3 regions of the Rossellomorea sp. FS2 genome follow, and region 3 is predicted to be linked to each of the others. Evidence: riboswitches for the same ligand, from Rfam matches in the RefSeq annotation. Region 3 holds a riboswitch; each other region holds the start of a gene.
What was found. A riboswitch is a leader RNA that binds a small molecule or an ion and turns the genes downstream of it on or off. The one in region 3 is predicted to bind thiamine pyrophosphate.

Region 1 (5,282 bases), on a different contig from region 3:
CGCCAGATTCATGGCCATATTGTAGTCATTCTGGACAAAGTTCCTCATGGCATCATAGGCAATCCCGCCCGGAACAAGGGGGATGATCCCGGCAACACTGAATATGATCACCGGGGTTTTGTACATCTTGGCAAATATCTGCGATACCACCGCCACGACGAATGAAGCCGCAAGCGTCGCAATGACGGTATCGATTTCTACGGTGAACAGGACGATATAGATCATCCATCCGAGCATCCCGACGATACCGCATTTGAACAGCGATTGTTTCGGGGCATTGAAGATGATCCCGAAAGCGGCAGCCGAAATGAAGCTCGTCACCATATGTTCAACAACAAACATCACTCTTTATTCCCCTTCCGTTACAACAATGTGAAAACAACTGCAACCCCGCCTCCGATGGCAAACGCCGTCAGAAATGCTTCTGCACCCTTGCTCAAGCCAGATACAAGATGACCTGCCATCAGATCCCTGACAGCGTTGGTGATCAAGAGCCCTGGTACCAGTGGCATGACGGAGCCGATGACGATTTTATCAAGCTGGTGCCCGATGCCTGATTGGACGAATCCGAAGGCCAGCATGCCGATGATCAAACTGGACAAGAACTCGGAGAAGAACTTGATCGGCACGACCCGTTGGAAATAGATCAGGCAGATATATCCGACACCGCCCGTGATGGCAGCCGGAATAAAGTCATTCCAGGATCCAAGGAACATGATAAGGAAACAACCGCTTGCGATGGTGGCTGCCAAGAGCTGAAGTTTGAACGGGTAAGAAAGATCCGATTCATCCAGCTTCTCAAGCGCATGAAAGGCCTCTTCCACAGACAGATGCCCTTTGCTGATCTGCCTGGAGAGGCTGTTGACGAGCGTCACTTTCTCAAGGTCAGTGGAGCGCTCGTTGATCCTGATCAATTTGGTCTTGGTCGGCTCTTCTGTTTCAATTGAAAAGATGATACCCGTGGGCGTCACATAACTGTGGGATTCCTTGATCCCGTAGGAGGCTGCGATCCGCATCATGGTATCTTCCACCCTGTACGTTTCCGCGCCGCTTTGCAGCATGATTTTACCTGCAAGGAGACATACCTCCATGATATCGTATCTTCGCATCATTTTTGCTTCCATAGAATCTCTCCACACGATTGATTTAAGAATAGGTTTAGTTTAAAGGAAAGGAATTATGTTCGCAATGAGGACTCATCATCGTTCTTTATCGAAGAGGGTCCGCCGTCTGTGACGGATCTTTTTTTCCTGAGGGGTTTCCACTTCCATTTATAGAGGATATAGACGCTTGTGGCAGCGACAACAGCGCCGATTACAAGGTTTTGATAATGATCGATTGTACGCATGACGGTTTCAGGATCTCCTCCATAGAATTTCCCGAAGCTCAGGAGAATGAAGGTGGAGGGTGTGATCCCGAGCATGGTGAGGAAGGAATAGAGTTTCACATCCATCTTGGACATCCCGGCAACAAAAGGGACGACATTCCCCAGATGCAGAGGACTCGCAATCGCCACGCTCCAAATGCCATACTTCGTGAACTGATCCTGTGCAGCCCGAAGCTTTTGCCTGCGTTCAGGGCTGAGGCGTGCCTCCACCCTTTCACCGAGCTTATAACTAAGGAAGTAAGGGATATAGCTCCCTAAGACATAGAGGGCGCTTCCTGCAACGGAGACGAAAAAGAGCTCAAGCCACGATAGCTCCAACAAGAACCCGACGGTCACGATGAATAACGTACCTACAAATGGGAAGGCACTCCCTTCGATGAACAGGGAGAGGAGGATCCCCCACACTCCCCAATCCTGGGCAGCCTCCAGCATATATTCCGTCATGATCACCCCTCCTTCCATAGTCCTATTCCTGTTCATTTACCCCTGCTCTCCCCAAGTGAAACCCCCGCCAGCACAATAGAAAAAGACCGGCCTCAGCCGATCTTCACACTCACGCAGCTTTACGATTCATGGAACGTCCATCCTCCACTTTGACAAGTCGGGGTGCTGTAGCCACCAACGCGCATAAAACAATGGCGCAAAGGATCGCCGAACCGAGCATCGAAGCTCCGTTGGCAGCAAATGAAAACAGAACCGGCGACAGGTTATCCGGCGCCAAATACCCGAAGAAGAACACACCCGCGATGAAATGCCAGAAATAACGGGCCACGCTTCCGACCAAAATCGCGAGAAGCATCCAACTCAGCAGACCTTTCTTCCCCCCATCGCGCACAGCGCTCTGGATCCGGCTGCTGAATAGTCCGGCCCCACCGATAAAGGCGAAAGCCACGAAATACTCAAGGAAGACCTGTACCGGATGAACGACCCAGGCTTCCCCGAGGGCGACCTGTAACAATCCCCAGATGAAACCGGCCAGCGTGGCCGCCTTGAAGCCCCTTCTGAATGCCAGCAGGAAGATCGGCACCATGGCCACATTAAATGAAATCGACGGTGTAAGCTTGATGGATGGAATCAGATCGACCACGACGGCAAGGGCAGCCATGATCGCCACTTCGATCAAGACGATGAGCTTCATATTCTTCATAAAAAAATCCCCCTTTTCTATGAACGAAACCATTAGGGAGAATGCATGTACTACAAGGCAAAAAACTGCCTTCCACATCCCTACGCTAGTGCTAACTAACAGGTTCAAAGGGTCAGAACGGATCGACCGTTCACTCTCAGCAAAACAGCTCCCCTTGTGGTTACGTTTATGAAATTGATTACCTGTCCATTATAACGGAAGAGCGGGAAAAGGGCAAAATCATTCCGGCGCAGGCTCCAACGGATCGTGGCGGATGAAGATCGGCATGGCTTTCGGTGTGACCATGAAGCCATAGCGTTTCCCTTCCCCATCTTTATACGCAACGGAGTAGTCACCGAGCTGCGGGGAAAATTCCACAGAATCATACGATAATTTCAAATGCTCATATTTAAAGTTGATATACACGTTGGTCGCGATGCGGGCCGTGACGTGCTGTACTCCAGGAATCTGGTTTGCTGTCACGAAAAGGATTGCAACCAAAAGGATGCTCAGTGTCTTCTTCGACTCGGCGATCAGCTTCATTCCATCCCCTCCAACCAGTTCTTTCATACTAAATGAATCCCTTTTTATTATAGTATAAAAGAATCTGAATGATATGACAAAAAGATTCACCGATAATAGGTCTTTCGACTCTTTTTCCAGATATTACGACATCCTTCGGGGTAAAACGCCCCTGACAAGCACGTAAAAAGCACCCTGAAAGTTCAGGATGCTCTCTCTTAACCCAACGATACGTCCAAGATCATCATCACGACAAACCCCGCCATCAGACCCAGGGTGGCAAGATCCGTACTTCCTGAAGATTGGGATTCCGGTATCAATTCCTCGACAACGACAAATATCATGGCGCCTGCCGCGAATGCCAGGGCATATGGGAGGAGCGGCTGGATCATCAGTACGGCCGCTGCTCCGATGACTGCCGCGATGGGCTCTACGATAGCAGACATCTGACCGTAGTTGAAGGCGCGCCTCCGAGACATCCCCTCCCCTCTCAGAGGGATGGATAACGCGGCCCCTTCCGGCATATTCTGAATCCCGATTCCGATGGCAAGACCTATGGCCCCGATCAGGGTCGCATCGCCAAGACCGAGTGCCGCAGCCCCGAATGCCACCCCGATTGCAAGACCCTCTGGAATATTATGAAGCGTGATGGCAAGGAATAAGAGCGTGGATTTCTTGAACTTCGTCGGTGGTCCCTCCGCCTTTTCCGATGCGTTCCCGAGATGCAGATGGGGAACGACAAAATCCAGGAGCCGGATGAAAAGTCCTCCAAGAAGGAAGCCGACTGCCGGTGCAAGCCACGGAATCTGCCCGTTCTGCTCGCTGAACTCTATGGAAGGAGCGAGAAGGGACCAGAAGGAAGCCGCAATCATGACCCCCGCAGCAAAGCCTAACATCATATTCAATGTATGTTTCTCGATCTTTCTGAAGAAGAAGACCGCAGAGGCCCCCAATGCCGTAAGCCCCCAGGTCACCATTCCGCCAAAAAGAGCCTGAAGAGCAGGATTAAGTCCACCTAACCAATCAAGGAACACATTAAGCCCTCCCTTTCGTCCTCTATCATCATTCCACTTTACGACGTTACCCATTCTCCCCTATGTATATGCCTATATCTGCAAATGGTGTTATCCGAGTGGATTTCCAGGCAGGCCAAAAAAAGCCGGATGCGCCTAAAGGCGTTCCGGCTCATTCCGGCCCTTGATCAACCATTTCCAGCAGCCAAGGTTCACCGCAGCCACTAACAACCCATACCCGTAGATGCCAAAAGGAATCTTGAGTACCAAGTAGTGCAGACCTGCCAATGCTCCAGCTAGGAAGAAGAAGGGGATGATTTTGAAGGTTTCGCTCTGGGCCATCCCCTCGAAACTCTCTGAAAATGGAAGAACCTGATTCATCCACACACTGCAGATGACCGTAATGATACACATGATCATGAAGATGACAATGAGATCCGGGATGATCACCGGTCCATAAAGGAAAATACATGCAAGGGCAAGGACCATGTACACCGGAAGGAACAGCTTCACAAGGAAGGCTTTCAAAGTCCCTTTATAGACCGATTCCACCCGGGTCACGGGAGCCACCCTGTAGATCCAGGACCCTTTATGCCTTCCGGAATAATTCAGCATCATGACGACCGACGGGGCAACGATGAGACTGACATAGACGGCCAGATAAGATTTACTTCCATGAAGATCCCAGATGGAAAGGCCAGGCCTCGTAAAAATGAAAAGAAACGGAAGGATCAAGGCAAAGCCCAATGAAGGATAGACTTTGAGCTTGAAGTCCCTCTCCGTCCTCATCATTTTTTGGGCAAATCGGTAAAACGCACGTTCCTCCTGATTCCGGCAAAGCACCTTAAGGAATCGATTGCTTTTCACCCTCCGCTTCCTTCCGCCGGCTTGTGCCGAGAGCTTATGAAGATTGCGCTCGAACTGTGGAAGTGCCTTGATGTAGATGAACAGTGCAGCGAGAGGTACCAGCACAAAAAGAATCGACATGATGAGTACCACGCTGGAGTGATTCCCATTGAGGACATATTCAAACGGCGCACCGAACCAAAGGGGCGGGATCAACACCGTCCACCACTCCGGTGAAAAGGACATATTCACATCCACGAGGTCAAACGCCCTCGCTGCCAGCTGATAGGCTATGGCAATCCCGACGGAGAGACCGATCTGGACATAGTTGATCATATCCTTCAGCTTCTCACCATCAAAAAACTTCAAAACATAATAGTACATCAGG
Region 2 (5,282 bases), 840 kb from region 3:
CTGCTGCCGCTGCAGATTGCTCCATTCCACATAATCACGGTCGATGATGGTGAGCTTCCCCACCCCCGACCTTGCCAACATGTCGGCAACAGAAGATCCCAGTGCACCGGCACCGATGATGATGACGCGCTTCTCCCCCAGGACTGCCTGCCCCCTTACTCCAATGGGAGCAAATAAAATCTGTCTGGAGTACCTTTCGCTTTTCACTGCATCAGTCCCTCCAATGGGCTGCTTGCTGATGCATAGGTCTTTTCCGGGATACGCCCCGCTTCACATCCCAGTCGTCCGGACAATACCGCAAGCTTCATCGCCTCTGCCATCTTCACAGGGTCACCTGCTTGAGCAACGGCCGTATTCAGCAAAACGGCGTCGGCGCCAAGCTCCATCGCCTTGGCTGCATCTGCCGGCGAACCGATTCCGGCATCGACAATGACGGGTACACGAGCCTGTTCGATGATAAAGGAAAGGTTCAGGGGATTGATGATTCCCTGACCCGATCCGATCGGTGAAGCACCCGGCATGATGGCATGAACGCCAAGTTCCTCGAGTCTTTTGGCAAGGACGACGTCATCCGATGTATAGGAGAGGACGGTAAACCCTTGACTCAGCAGTTCTTCAGAAGCTTTCAAGGTTTCCACTGGATCCGGTAGCAGGGTCTTTTCACATCCGATCACTTCCACTTTGACCATGTCACATAAACCTGATGCCTTTGCAAGCTGTGCATGGCGGACGGCTTCCGCGGCATCTTTCGCTCCGGCCGTATTGGGCAGTAAAGTGAAGCTCCCGAGATCTAATTCCTCCAGGACATTTTCCCCAGGGGAATCAAATACGTTCATGCGACGGACCGAAAAGGTGAGGATTTCCGCACCTGACGCTTTCACAGCCTTTCGCTGGATCTCCTGATCCGGATACTTCCCCGTACCGAGAAGCAATCTTGATTCAAATTCATACGTCCCTATCTTCAACATGTCAACCGCCTCCTACGAAATGGACGATCTCTACCCGATCGCCAGCATTCAATTTGATATCCCTATGCTCAGCTTTCTTCAGTATCTGTTTGTTCCACTCCACGATCAGCATCCGCTCACCAGTCTTAAGGTGGATAAGGAGGTCATCTACTGACTTCACTTGTGGTGGAACCTCGGTTTCTATCCCATTGACGTGTATATTCATAACCCAATCTCCTTTCGCAGTCCTTATCACTCAGTAGATCTGCCATCAGCACTCCAGTAATCGGAGCCAGAAGAATCCCATTCCGGTAGTGACCTGTCGCCAATGACAGTCCCTCCACATCCGGAACCCTTCCCATGAATGGGAGCCGTGAGGATGTTTTCGGCCTCGTGCCTGCCCATGCTTTCCCCCATGCGGCAGCGGCAATGCCCGGTGCAATGGTGCACGCCTTGGCAAGTAAACGTGAGACGCTCTCAGCAGCTACATCTTCACTGAACGATCCTACTTGTTCCGTGGCACCGATCGTCAATGTGCCATCTGCTTTCGGGACCAAATACACGTCATCTGATACAATCGTTCGATTCAGGAATCCCTCCTTAGGGGTCACAGAAATGCATTCCCCTTTTACCGGCGCAGCGTCCAGTTTAATTCCTACCCGTCGCAGGATATGCTGACTCCAGGCGCCACCTGCTACCACCACCTCATCACCATAAAGGGGTCCCCGCGTGGTGTTGACACCAATGACTGAACGCCCTTTCATGATGAGTGTGTTGACCTCGGTGCCTTCATGGAGTACCGCCCCCATAGTTGCTGCCGAAATAGCCAGCGCTTCTGACAGTCGAGGTGCAAGAAGATTGCCGTCCCGAGGTATATAAAGACCGCCAATGAATGAGCGGGATAAGGAAGGCTCCATTTTCCTTAACTCCCTTTCCTCCAGCCACCGCAATTCCTCCTTCATCCCCTGTGGACTGTTCGCTTCCTCTTGAAGGAGGTGTTGCTCCCTGCCTGTCATAGCAGGCATGATCATTCCGTTTTGTCTCAAACCGATATCGATTCCTGAACAGTTCAGGAGCTGTTCGGCTAGGGCCGGGAAGAGATCCCTGCTTTCTTTGGCAAGGGAGGTCATGGAGGGGTTTCCCCTGGTTTCAGTATGGACCCCCAACATTCCAGCTGCTGCACCTGAGGCTTTGCCCGCAAGCTTCCCTTTTTCCAAAAGGGTGACGTTGCACCCCTTTTTCATAAGCTCGAAGGCGATGGATAGACCAATCACACCTCCACCGACAATGATGATGCGCTTCATCGTGCTCCACCTCCCTTTAAAGATGCTCGATAATCCTCGGCCGCCCCCCGCGGATCCGTGCTGAGGAACACACCAGACAACACGGCGATGCCTGCTGCCCCTGCACGGATTACTTCAGCAGAGTTGTCCGGCGTGATCCCGCCTATTCCAACTACGGGAAATTCATCTTTTACTTTGCTGATTGCACCCACTCCGATACCGGTCTTTCCTGGTTTGGAGCCCGTATGATATATGTTCCCTAGGAGAATGGAGTCGGCTCCTGTTTTTCCTGCCGCATCTGCTTCCGCGGGACTATGCACGGATATTCCAATTTTGATCGTCGGGAACATCCTTTTGATTTCGGAGGGGGTGACGCTCCGGGATCCGAGCTGAACCCGTTCTACACCCGTCAACAAGGCTATGTCGACGCGATCATTGACAACCAGCTTCTCTGCAGGAACACCGGATGAGAGAAGCGCGAGAATGGTGTCGTATAGACAGCGCGACGACCAATTGTTTTCCCTCAGGTGAATGGCATCCACCAGGTGATGCACAAGCGAGCAGATTTGGACCACTTCTCGTGGAGACTGCTTTCCCGACGTGATGATGTGAAACTCCGGTTGGGACACTGCCATTATGCACCGGCCCCGGTTCGGGTGGTGGCCAGTAATTCTTGGAAGGGCCACCGTTCAAGGGTGAAGGCCATTTCCCAGAACTGGAGTTCATAAATGCTGCTCACCAGGAACAGTTCTTTCATGCGGGCGCGTTGAGTACCACTTGCGAGCTCTGCCAGTTCATCGAGCCTTTGGATCTGTTCCTCAACCAGCTCCCTGAACCATTCCCCTCCGTAGGTGGCGATCCACTCCTGATAAATGGGTTCTTCCGGCGTGCTTCCTTTCAATTTCTCCCCCACCTCATAGTACAGCCAGTAACAGGGCAGCAGGGCAGCAAGGATATCAGCCAGATCACCGACCTGAGCAGATCGGTACATATGAGAAGCATAGGCATACGCCGTCGGGGACGGAACGAACTGCTCCTTCTCTTCTTCTGTGATTCCGAGTTTGTCAGAAAACCCTTCATGGAGAGAAAGCTCTGCTTCGAACGTTGCCTGTGCATGGGCAGCCAATCGGGCGGATGTTTGAAGATCCCCTGCTTTTGAAGCCCCCAAAGCCTGCATTTTTGAAAAATGGGTCAGATAATAGGAATCTTGCAAAACATAAAATTTGAAATTCTCAAGCGGCAAGGAACCATCACCGATTCCTTTTACGAAAGGATGTTGAAAACTCGCCTCCCAGCAATCGTCTGCAGCCAGCCGTAATTCTTCTGAAAACTTCATTCCTCTTTCCTCCTTTTGACGATCCACTGAAACGAAAAAAAGCCATTTTCCACAGAGTTGGTGGAAAATGGCTTTTTGAGAATCCGAAACGGATAGAGATATCCTCAAAACGCCACTTCCCTCCGCTGGTATCAACCAGATCAGGTTCAAAGGGTCTTGAAGTTTCACTTCAATCTCAGCCGCTATTAAGGGCCCCCCTAGTGGATCGTCATATGTAAGTTGAGTTCGATGCTATCGTAACATGAAGAGATGGATTGTCAAGTCCATCCAAGGAAGAAACTGCTTTTATCCTATGGAATCGTACAAAGGTGAGGCGTTATATAAGTTCTATTATTTTTTGAATTGGCATGTGATAAGTAGGAGTCCGTGCTCTTCGCTGCGGCCAACCGCTTTCCACGGGGCGTGCGGTGAGCCTCCTCATTCTTGCGGGGTCTCACCCTGCCCGCTTTTCCCGTTGGAGTCGGTTGGTCTCCGCTTCGAGCACTCTGTAGTGAATAGTAGGACATGTTAATAAAACTAATGGCGTGAGAGAAGTTTCCAACCTTATATTCTCATAGACTTTATATATCATGGTACCTGTGCCGTATCTAACGGTTGATATTGTCTGGATAGACGGTAAGTAGGAGTGCGTGCTTCTTCACTGCGGCCAGTCGCTTTCCATTGGGCCTGCGGTGAGCCTCCTGATTCTTGCGGGGACTCGCCCTGTCCGCTTGTAACGTTGGAGTCGGTTGGCCTCCGCTTCGAGCACTCTGTAGTGAATACTGGAAGTTACCGTAGAATGAGGAAAAGGACTTTATATATACGTTTCATTTTTTATCATTGCTGTCAACCGGTGAAGTTGTCTACCCGTTCCTTCGGTTCTCCCCATGGTGAAGGGGGGGCAGGTGTTGGATCATCATTTTCATTAAGTGCAAAGAAACAACTCACTTGAACCAGCCTTTCTCCTTCGATTGGGTAATGGCCTCGATCCTGTTTTTCACACCGAGTTTTTCAAGGATGGTTGAAATATAATTACGGACGGTTCCTGCCTTCAGGCTGAGTTCATCGGCGATTTCCTGCGTGTTTTTCCCGTCGGCGACGAGCCACAGCACTTCTTTCTCACGATCCGTCAGGGGATTTTCTTCACCATATACATCATCCATGAGTTCGGGTGCAAACATCCGCTTCCCATCCATGACGAGTCGTATGGATTGAGCAAGCTCTTCACTGGGGCTGTCTTTCAGAAGGTATCCCTTCACCCCTGCCTTCAGGGCGCGTTGAAAATAGCCTGACCGTGCAAAGGTGGTCAAGATGATGACCCTGCAGTCAGTGTCCTTCAGTCTTTCTGCTGCTTCCAGCCCAGTCATCTTGGGCATTTCGATATCCATCATGCATATATCGGGACGTAGCTCCCGAACGAGCGAGAGCGCTTCTTCCCCGTCTCCTGCCATCCCTACGACTTCCATATCATCTTCGAGGTTCAAGAGGGAACCAAGGGCCCCCAGCATCATCCTCTGATCTTCTGCAATCACGATTGAAATCAATTGTAACCCTCCCTGTTTGTATCTTTTATCACTTTAGGCACGATCATTGTCAGAGTGGTGCCATCTTCTCCGTCGATTCCAAGCTCTCCGTTCACGAAGTCGAGCCGCTCACGGATCCCGATCAATCCGCTCCCTTTTGATTTGCGGTAATCCTTAGGGATGCCTTTACCGTTATCAGAAAGAACGAATCTAA
Region 3 (5,282 bases):
TCGATGACGGGGACTACATGAAGAGTGGTGAACTGTACCTTAAGCACTGGTTTGAAGATGTGGAGCTCGACATTAAATATTTGGAGAAAGTGCTGCCGTATCTTCATCAGCTATGGGGGAGACCGGTCCATATGGAGACTCGGGTGGAAGGAAGGAATATGCAGTTCACCTATGATGGTCGGAGTGTTCAAAGAAAATATTTGTAATCTACGGGGGCCGGAGAGCCCCTTTTTTCATGTTTCAGGTACAGCTCGGGAATCTTGTTCTAAAATCAGGCCCCCCTTTATAAAATGAAGCAAGGAGGCGATTGTATGGCTGAAGTCGAAGTATTCATTGGAGATCTGGAAGATCCTGCTTTTCAGTATGAGGGCGGTGATTGGAATCATAATTATCCGAAGAGGATCAGTCCGTTCCTTCCTGATGGATCCGATCTCTTTTACAGGATCCTGGATGGCATCTACAAGAAAGAGTTGGTGGGGAGACAGACGGATTGGGGAAGCCACACGTGCCTGCTCTATCCTCATGAAATGATCCAGGTGCTGTCGGGTCATTACGCGGATAAGAGAACCGGGGAAGATGTCGAAAAACTGTTCAGGATGATCCTTGATCTTGATCCAGGGATTCAATACGGCCTTGTGGCCTGTGAAATGGGATAGGATGGACCCTTTTCTCCCACTGGGAAATCAACCTCGCATTAGGAGTGAAAGAAGAAGGGAACCTGCCCATATTGCATGGTTTAAAACCTCCCGTAATTGGGGTATACACCTCAATTGGAGGGGTTGAAAATGTTACACCAAGAAAATGAACTGAGTACAACCGTAAATTCAAAAAAAGACTTCTACATTCAACAGCTCTTACGAATCGGAGTATATAAATATAAAGATCAACAGCTGTATGAATTACCAATGGGAGAGCTTCAGGAAGTGTATCTCGACTTCTATGTAGCTCCTGATAATAAGAGAAAATAAAAATGACGATCTGTAGAGATCGTCATTTTTATTTTGGGTTGAAGCCTATGCTTGTCGCCTCAGAACGACCCGCCTCCGCTTTTCTTTCATGTCTAGCTCCGGCGGGTTGAGGCTCGAGGTCATAAGTCAAACCGTCCAAAAAGGCAAAGGGCGCCTTTCCGAACGGTTCGCCTTATGCTTGTCGCCTCAGAACGACCCGCCTCCGCTTTTCTTTATGTCCAGCTCCGGGGGCTTGAGGCTCGAGGTCATAAGCCGTGCTGATCAAAAAGGCAAAGAACGCCTTTCCGCTCAGCCCGTCTTATGCTTGTCGCCTCAGAGCAAGCCCCCTCCGCTTTTCTTTATGTCTAGCTCCGGCGGGTTGACCCTCGAGGTCATAAGTCAAGAACCCCAAAAGGCAAAGAGCGCCTTTCAGGGTTCTCGTCTTATGCTTGTCGGGTCAGAACACCCCCGCCTCCGCTTTTCTTAAGGGACTTCGTGTCCCATTGAGGCGTGGAGGATTTCGAACCATTGGTCGTGGTTGAGGGTGATGTTCAGTGAGTTGATGGCTGATTGAATTCGTTCTTTTTTGCCCGATCCGACAATCGGCATGATGCGTGCAGGGTGTGTGAGGAGCCAGGCGTACAGGATTTCGTCGATTCCGTTGGCACCAGTTTCGCCTTGTACTTTTTCAAGTGCAGCGCGCAGGCGGTCTGCTTTTTCATCGCCTTGTTTGAAGATGGCTCCTCCGGCAAGTGGTGACCAGGCCATTGGTGGCACCTTCTTCTCCTGACAAAGGTTCAGCGTGCCGTCTTCGATGTTTTCAAGCTCGTAAGCAGATAGTTCGATCTGGTTGGTCACAAGCGGGAAAGGAAGATGTGCCTGAAGCATGGACCATTGGTGATGCTTGAAATTCGAGACACCGAAATGTTTAACCTTACCGGCGTCTTTCAACTGAGTGAAGGCGTCTGCAACTTGTTCAGGGTCCATGAATGGATCGGGACGGTGAATCAGCAGGACGTCGATATAATCTGTTGACAGGTTCTTCAGTGACTGATCCACAGATTCAAGGATATGGGACTTCGATGTATTGTAATGGTGGGTACGGTGCTGCGGTCGTTGTTCGGAAGGAATGACGATTCCGCATTTAGTGACGATCTCCATCTGGTCCCGCAAAGAAGGCTTCAGTGAAAGAGCCTCTCCGAATAGCTCTTCACATTTGTACGAGCCATATAAATCTGCGTGATCAAATGTTGTAATGCCTTGTTCCAGGTCATGCTGGATCAGTGAGAGGGTTTCTTCTTTTGTATAATCCCAGTCTGCAAGCCTCCAAAAACCGTGGATGATTCTTGAGAAACTGAGGTCTTCAGTGATTTTTATTCTTTCCATGGAGCATTCCTCATTTCATGCAATTGGTATGTATGGTTGTTTGTGCAGTCATACTAATGAATATCTTACTACACAGATGGGTGGAACACGAAATGCTAGACCTCATTTCCGCATTTTTTTCTGAGGAAGATGCAGAACGGTTCAAGGTGAAAAGGGTAGGTGAATGCGTATGGGTGGTGGACGGCCCAGGGGGCACTTTTTATCTGAAAAGGAGGATGGAGATGGACTTGGAAGAGAAGATCACCACATATCTTCATCGCTGTTCCATCATGGCGGAGTTGCCTCACCCAACACGACAAGGAGGATTCATTACCTGGTCGGGTGAATGCGGGTACGCCCTATACGCATGCATTCCAGGAATCCGCCCTGGATGGGATGCTTCGAACATGTCTGCTATCGGGACCTATTTGGCCAATCTTCATGCGGTCTTCATGCACTTTCCGTCCGAGAGAGTCAAAACATGGGACATCTCCCTTCATACGATGGAGTGGATCCAGCAATGCAGCCATTCTCCAGCCATCGACTGGGCACGGTCCCTTATGATTCCATTTTGCAGTCAGGATCTTGAGGGAGGAAAGCAGCTTGTGCATGGTGATGTTCATCCCGGGAATCTCCTTATCGATAAAGAAGGGGAGGTTGGCATCATCGACTTTCACCGGCTGCGTGTCGCCCACCGAATGGCGGACGCAGCCTATTTCTGCACCCACCTCATCATTCACAATGGCATATCCCTGCCATTGATCACTGCATTCTTAAAAGGTTACGGTGCTGAATCCCCTTTTAAGGAAGGGGAGGTTGCACAATTCATGCATCATCTTACCATGTTCATCATTCAATATGCCTTTTACCTTGGGCAGGCAGACGATCCCTTCGCTTCATTATCCCAGCTCACAGCGGTATCCGAAGCGGTTCACGATCTGATGTCCCCTCCAAGAAATACTTGAAAACCTTTTGATACTATGGCAAAGTTAGGAATGAAGATAACGCCCGATATCGTGATTATTGTAGGGGGACCGGTGTGGCCGGTTGAGAGTGCATCCATCAGATGCTGACCCTTTGAACCTGAACTGGCTCATACCAGCGTAGGAAACAGATCGTAGACAGAATTCTTGTTTAATGATGCGTCCTAGGCAAATGAGCCTCGGGCGTTTTTTTCTGTACATATTTAGTGAAGGGGCGTATGCATCTTGAGAAAATGGCTCATGGTCGTAAGTGCAATCCTCCTGCTGACTGCATGCAGTTCAGGCGGAACTGAAAAAGAAAAACTCAAAAAGGTATCGGTCGTCCTTGATTGGACCCCGAATACAAACCATACCGGTTTGTATGTGGCAAAAGAAAAAGGATATTTTGAAAAGCAAGGACTCGATGTCGACATCATCATGCCAGGTGAAGCAGGTGCGGACCAATTGGTAGCATCGGGAAAGGCGGATTTTGGCGTGGGGTATCAGGAAGGTGTCACACAGGCAAGGGTTCAGGATGTACCGATCGTCTCGATTGCGGCCATCATACAGCATAATACATCGGGCTTTGCAGCACCGAAAGACAAAGGGATCACCAAGCCTGAAGATTTCGAAGGCAAGACATACGGTGGATGGGGTTCTCCCGTAGAGGAAGCCGTCATGAGCTCGATCATGAAACAGGAAGGGGCCGACGTGAAGAAGGTCAACTTCGTGAATATGGGGGATACTGACTTCTTTACGGCTGTGAAAAGGGATATCGACTTTGCCTGGATCTTTTATGGCTGGACGGGGATTGAAGCCGAACTCCGTGGGGAAGAACTTGATATGATGTACGTCAAGGATTACTCGGATAAGCTTGACTACTACACCCCTGTCCTCACGACGAACGAATCACATATAGAGGATGATCCTGACACGGTCAAGGCATTCCTGAAGGCAGCAACGGAAGGATATGAGTACAGCATCGAACATCCGGATGAAGCAGGCAAGATCCTCCTAAAAGAAGCACCCGACCTTGATGAAGAGCTCGTCATGAAAAGCCAGGAATGGCTTGCACCGAAATACAAAGACGATGCGGAGAGATGGGGAGAGCAGAAAGCGGAAGTATGGAAGAATTACGCTGATTGGATGTTCGATAATGGACTTCTCGATAAGAAACTTGATAGTCAAAAAGCCTACACAAATGAATTTTTACCTGGAGAGTGAGCATAAATGGCAAATGCATTGGTCAGTATTCAAATCATCCCGAAAACGAAGAATGGTGAAGATGTCATCCCTTATGTCGACGAAGCGATCGCAGTCATAGAAGAATCGGGAGTGCATTATGAAGTGAATCCATTGGAAACGACAATGGAAGGTGAACTCAGCGAGTTGTTCAAGATCGTGGAGCGCATGAATGAGAAGATGATCGCAAGGGGAAGCGTGAATGTCATCTCTCAGATCAAGGTTCTCTATCAGCCTCAAGGCATCGAAATGACGGATCTTACCGGTAAATACCGTTCATGATGAACGGAATCAGGAAGGGATGGCGGCCGGTTTCGGCCCTCATCCTTTTATTCATCTTCTGGCAGGTGGCGGTGACGGTGTTCACCATCCCCCAATGGTTGCTGCCATCCCCTATGAAGGTTATTTCCGAGGGCATGGCTTCATGGGACTCCTTCCGTATCCATCTTACTTCTACAGTCGGGCTCTCCGTTTCCGGCTTCTTGATCGGATGTGCTGCGGGTCTCGCTGTGGCTGTCACACTGCATCTTCTTCCAGGGGTGAGGGAAGCGGTCTATCCGCTGATGATCTTATCGCAAAATGTGCCCATCATCGTACTCGCCCCACTTTTGGTCATATGGTTCGGTTTTGGCCTGCTGCCTAAGTTCCTGGTAATCACGCTTGTGTGCTTCTTTCCGATAGCAGTCTCCACCATGGACGGGTTCAGGCAGACTGGACGCCATTATATTCACTATATGAAAATGGCTGGGGCAACCAAGGGGCAGAT

Region 1: it holds a riboswitch for thiamine pyrophosphate, as region 3 does, so the genes downstream of both, thiT (energy-coupled thiamine transporter ThiT) here and ACNA6I_RS09400 (ABC transporter substrate-binding protein) in region 3, are expected to answer to the same signal.
Region 2: it holds a riboswitch for thiamine pyrophosphate, as region 3 does, so the genes downstream of both, tenA (thiaminase II) here and ACNA6I_RS09400 (ABC transporter substrate-binding protein) in region 3, are expected to answer to the same signal.

What each region holds. Positions count from the first base shown of each region.
Region 1 is NZ_JBLRVS010000004.1:1,006,618-1,011,899, forward strand. Features, by position in the region: gene ACNA6I_RS16180 (threonine/serine exporter family protein) at 1-342, opposite strand, end outside; gene ACNA6I_RS16185 (threonine/serine exporter family protein) at 363-1,124, opposite strand; gene ACNA6I_RS16190 (DedA family protein) at 1,178-1,831, opposite strand; gene thiT (energy-coupled thiamine transporter ThiT) at 1,941-2,534, opposite strand; TPP riboswitch at 2,595-2,699, opposite strand; gene ACNA6I_RS16200 (hypothetical protein) at 2,754-3,083, opposite strand; gene ACNA6I_RS16205 (ZIP family metal transporter) at 3,254-4,012, opposite strand; gene ACNA6I_RS16210 (hypothetical protein) at 4,205-5,282, opposite strand, start outside.
Region 2 is NZ_JBLRVS010000001.1:965,803-971,084, reverse strand. Features, by position in the region: gene ACNA6I_RS05205 (ThiF family adenylyltransferase) at 1-207, opposite strand, end outside; gene ACNA6I_RS05200 (thiazole synthase) at 204-968, opposite strand; gene thiS (sulfur carrier protein ThiS) at 970-1,128, opposite strand; gene thiO (glycine oxidase ThiO) at 1,112-2,251, opposite strand; gene ACNA6I_RS05185 (thiamine phosphate synthase) at 2,248-2,865, opposite strand; gene tenA (thiaminase II) at 2,865-3,566, opposite strand; TPP riboswitch at 3,667-3,775, opposite strand; gene ACNA6I_RS05175 (response regulator transcription factor) at 4,490-5,089, opposite strand; gene ACNA6I_RS05170 (sensor histidine kinase) at 5,086-5,282, opposite strand, start outside.
Region 3 is NZ_JBLRVS010000001.1:1,802,605-1,807,886, reverse strand. Features, by position in the region: gene ACNA6I_RS09425 (SpoVR family protein) at 1-206, shown strand, start outside; gene ACNA6I_RS09420 (hypothetical protein) at 312-656, shown strand; gene ACNA6I_RS09415 (Fur-regulated basic protein FbpA) at 786-968, shown strand; gene ACNA6I_RS09410 (aldo/keto reductase) at 1,431-2,333, opposite strand; gene ACNA6I_RS09405 (phosphotransferase) at 2,351-3,277, shown strand; TPP riboswitch at 3,330-3,439, shown strand; gene ACNA6I_RS09400 (ABC transporter substrate-binding protein) at 3,521-4,498, shown strand; gene ACNA6I_RS09395 (thiamine-binding protein) at 4,505-4,798, shown strand; gene ACNA6I_RS09390 (ABC transporter permease) at 4,795-5,282, shown strand, end outside.